One region of the Nitrobacter sp. MLSD-S21 genome, then DNA from elsewhere that is predicted to be linked to it. Evidence: riboswitches for the same ligand, from Rfam matches in the RefSeq annotation. Region 1 holds a riboswitch; the other holds the start of a gene.

Region 1 (2,190 bases):
GATGGACACCAGCAGCGCGGCGCCGTCGAAGGCGCCATCGGGCACTGCAACGATCTCGGCGAGCGGCGACAGTGTGCGGGCGGTATTGGCATTCCAGCCGGAGACGCGCACGCTCCAGGTCTCCACTTCCGTGACCCGCGCATCGTCGGCGACTCGTGAGATCACGAACACCGGCAGCGCGGCCGGATGATCGGCGCGCTCGATGAAGGGCAGGCGGGCGATGATCTTTGGCGCGCCGTCGGCTTCCAGTGCAAGCCACCATGGCGCGCGGCTCGAGGTCGCCGAGACGAGCGCGAGGTCGCCTTTCGCATTCGCCACGGCTTCCACAGCGGCTTGCGCATTGAAGTGCGGCACGAAGGGGATGGTGAAGCCAAAATGGAAGCGCGCGGAATCCCGCATCGCGGATTCGCCGAGTGAGAGATCGGCGTGCAGCGAGAAGGGCGCCTGAACGTAGGTGAAGGTTGCGATGATGACGCGCCAGATGCTTTCGACGGTGTCGAGCGGCAGGATGCCGCGATGGCGCTGCGCCAGACGCCGCATCATGTCAGCCTCGCGCGCCGGCCGGAATGCCGAGCCGACCTCCTGGGTCTGCTTCACCGATATCAGGCGGTCAATGATGTCGCCGCGCTGCATCAGCAGGTTGTGAACCTGCTCGTCGATGGCGTCGATCTCTTTGCGTAAGTCTTGCAGAGATGGAGGCGCGGGGGAGATTTTCGTCATGGATGCAACCTGTCGGCCGCAGGAAGGAGCGTCGGCCGCGGTCCGGTTCTAACATTCGCATCCCGTTTCAGCGAGCCTTCTTGCGAATGTTGGAAGCGACCATAGAGCCACGCTTCTTACAGAGGCAGAAACGTGGCTCTACGGTTTGATGTGATGCGTTTTCTTTACGCGAACCGGTATTCACTTCGCTCGAAAACGCTCTGGCCCCGGTCGTGATCATGGGCCGGCAGCAACCGATCTGCTTATCTTGACGAAAAGCATGCAGCGGACTATTTTTCGTCCGTTCCGTGGTCATTTGAGCCGGCCGGCTTGCAGCCACGTTAAACAACTCGCTAAACAGGCCGGGGACAGCGAAATCCTGATCCCGGCCGAACCCAAGTTCGGGCCGGGTTTTTTATGGCCTGCGGTCCGGTGGCTTCCCGAAGCCCCGGCGGGGGCAGTGCAGGATGGCAAACGTGCAATCGATACCGGGGCCGGCTCAAGCCGAGTATCGAGCCCAGGAAGCAGATCATCCCACGTCGCAGGTCGCGATCTTCGGAAGCGATCAACCGCTTCCGCTCGATTGCGGCATCGATCTCGCGCCGTTCCAGATTGCCTATCAGACCTATGGTAAACTCAATACTGCAAAATCCAATGCCATCCTGGTTTGCCATGCCCTCACCGGGGACCAGCATGTGGCTAACCTTCATCCGCTCACCGGAAAACCAGGCTGGTGGGTGACCCTGGTGGGACCCGGCAAACCGCTCGATACCGAGAAGTATTTCATTATCTGCTCCAACGTGATCGGGGGCTGTATGGGCTCGACGGGTCCCGCCTCGATCAATCCCGCGACCGGCAAGGTGTGGGGCCTGGACTTCCCGGTCATCACCATCCCTGACATGGTGCGCGCGCAGGCCATGCTGATCGACCGCCTCGAAATCGACACGCTGTTTTCGGTGGTCGGTGGCTCCATGGGCGGCATGCAGGTGCTGCAGTGGTGTGCGGCCTATCCGAAGCGCGTGTTCTCAGCGCTGCCGATCGCCTGCAGCACGCGTCACTCCGCGCAGAACATTGCGTTTCACGAATTGGGACGGCAAGCGGTGATGGCTGATCCCGACTGGCGCGACGGCCGCTATGTCGAGCAAGGCACCCATCCCCACCGGGGCCTGGGCGTGGCGCGGATGGCCGCACACATTACTTATCTGTCGGACGCGGCGCTGCATCGCAAGTTCGGACGGCGGATGCAAGATCGCGAGTTGCCGACATTTTCGTTCGACGCGGATTTCCAGGTCGAAAGCTATCTGCGCCACCAGGGATCGTCATTCGTTGAGCGCTTTGATGCCAACAGCTATCTCTATCTCACGCGAGCGATGGACTATTTTGATGTGGCGGCCGATCATGACGGCGTGTTGGCCGCCGCGTTTCGCGATACCCACACCCGGTTCTGCGTGGTCTCGTTCACCAGCGACTGGTTGTTTCCGACCTCCGAAT
Region 2 (2,190 bases), on a different contig from region 1:
GGCCTTTGTGAGACTTTACCCCCTCTCCTTGTTGGAAAGGGAAGAAAGCCTCACACCTTTTCCAGTGCGGCAACAAGATCCTCGATCAGGTCGTCCTTGTGTTCGAGACCGGCCGAATAGCGGATGAAGCCTTCGCCGATCCCGAGCCCGGCGCGGACTTCCGGGGCAAGACGCTGGTGGGTGGTGGTTGCCGGATGGGTGACGAGACTCTTGGCGTCGCCGAGGTTGTTCGAGATGCGCGCGAGCTTCAACGCGTTGAGACACCGAAACGCCGCCGCCTTGCCGCCCTTGACATCGAAGCCGATCAGCGTCGAGCCGGCGCGCATCTGCTTTTTCACCAGCGCCGCCTGCGGATGGTCCGGCCGGCCGGGATAGATGAGGCGGGACACTTTCGGATGCGACGCCAGCACCTCCGCGATCGCCGCGGCGCTCTCGGTTTGCTGGCGCACGCGGACGCTGAGCGTCTCCAATCCCTTCAGGAGAATCCAGGCGTTGAACGGCGAGATCGACGGTCCGGTCTGGCGTATAAAGGTCTGGAGATGATCCTGGACGAAAGCGTTCGACGACAGGATGACGCCGCCGAGCGTCCGTCCCTGGCCATCGATGTGCTTGGTGGCCGAATACACCACGACGTCGGCGCCGAGCTCCAGCGGGCTTTGCCAGATCGGCGTCGCGAACACATTGTCGACGATCAGCCGAGCGCCAGCCTGATGCGCGATCTCGGCGATGCCACCGATGTCGAGCACGTCGAGCGTCGGGTTGGTCGGGCTTTCGATGAAGCAGGTTTTGGTGTTCGGCCGCATCGCCTTGCGCCATTGATCGAGATCAAGGCCGTCAACCAGCGTGGATTCGATGCCGTAGCGGGGCAGCAGGTCTTCGACCACATAGCGGCAGGAGCCGAACAAGGCCTTTGCCGCCACCACATGATCGCCCGCCTTCAGCGGCGCCAGCATCGCGGTGGTCACCGCGGCCATGCCCGTCGCGAGGGCGCGCGCGGTCTCCGCGCCTTCGAGCGCAGCCATGCGCTGCTCGAACATCGCGACCGTCGGGTTGGAGTAGCGCGAGTAGATGAAGCCGGGATCGTCGCCCTTGAATCGCGCCTCACACTGTTCGGCGGTGTCGTAGACGTAACCTTGAGTCAGGAACAGGGCTTCCGAGGTCTCGGCGAACTGCGAACGCAGCGTGCCGGAATGAACCAGCCGGGTTTCAGGGTGATAGCGGGGTGCGGACTTGGTCTCGGACATATGATCTCCTGCGTGTCCACCGCGGACAGCGGCCACAAAAAAACCGGCCTGGAAGAACTCCACAAGCCGGGATCACATTGTCCCCGGCCTGTTTAGCGACTTATTTAACGTGGCTGCAAGCCGGCCGGCTCAAATCACCACGGAACGCTGTCATGCCTAGTCCCGCCTCTCCCGTCCGTCAAGCCAATCAATTGACAATCGCAATCGGCTGGCTGCAAATCCGGATTCAGACGCCAGAACCCTGCCTCTCGCCGACGGACAAGCACTAAAGCCCCTGCTCCTGTTTCGGGTCGATATCGCCCAGGCCGTAAAGACGACATCGTGTCATTCTCGCTCCCTCCCGACGCCAACGGCATTCTGCCCGACCGCATGATCGCGGCGATGGCCGACGCAGGCCTGATCCTGCCGGAATATCCGTTTGTCGAGAGCCAGATCCAGCCGGCAAGCCTCGATCTGCGGCTCGGCGCCATGGCTTATCGGGTGCGCGCCAGCTTTCTGCCGGGGCCTGACGCAACCGTCGCTGAACGCATTGATGAGCTCAAGCTGCACGAAGTCGATCTTTCCGACGGCGCGGTGCTGGAGACCAACTGCGTTTACATCGTGCCGCTGCTGGAGAGCCTGGCCCTGCCGCCCGAAATCATCGCCGCCGCTAATCCAAAAAGCTCGACCGGCCGCCTCGACGTATTCACGCGCGTGATCGCCGACGGCACCCGGCGCTTCGACATGATCGGCGCCGGCTATCACGGGCCGCTCTATGCGGAGATCAGTCCCAAGACGTTTCCAGTGCTCCTGCGCGAGGGATCGCGGCTGTCGCAGGTCCGCTTCCGCACCGGAGAGGCCGTTCTCGATGCCCACGAGCTCGAAGCCCTGCACGAACGGGAGCGGCTCGTCGATGTCGACGACGCCGATCTCGTCAACGGCGTGGCGCTCAGCGTCGATCTTTCGG

The links. Region 1 has a riboswitch for S-adenosylmethionine ahead of metX (homoserine O-acetyltransferase MetX). Riboswitches for the same ligand answer to the same signal wherever they lie in the genome.
Region 2: it holds a riboswitch for S-adenosylmethionine, as region 1 does, so the genes downstream of both, AC1RT6_RS14430 (O-succinylhomoserine sulfhydrylase) here and metX (homoserine O-acetyltransferase MetX) in region 1, are expected to answer to the same signal.

The regions. Positions count from the first base shown of each region.
Region 1 is NZ_JBXASZ010000002.1:256,877-259,066, reverse strand. Features, by position in the region: gene AC1RT6_RS06990 (chorismate mutase) at 1-720, opposite strand, end outside; SAM riboswitch at 998-1,077, shown strand; gene metX (homoserine O-acetyltransferase MetX) at 1,167-2,190, shown strand, end outside.
Region 2 is NZ_JBXASZ010000004.1:239,060-241,249, reverse strand. Features, by position in the region: gene AC1RT6_RS14435 (SGNH/GDSL hydrolase family protein) at 1-11, shown strand, start outside; gene AC1RT6_RS14430 (O-succinylhomoserine sulfhydrylase) at 51-1,244, opposite strand; SAM riboswitch at 1,316-1,395, opposite strand; gene AC1RT6_RS14425 (2'-deoxycytidine 5'-triphosphate deaminase) at 1,566-2,190, shown strand, end outside.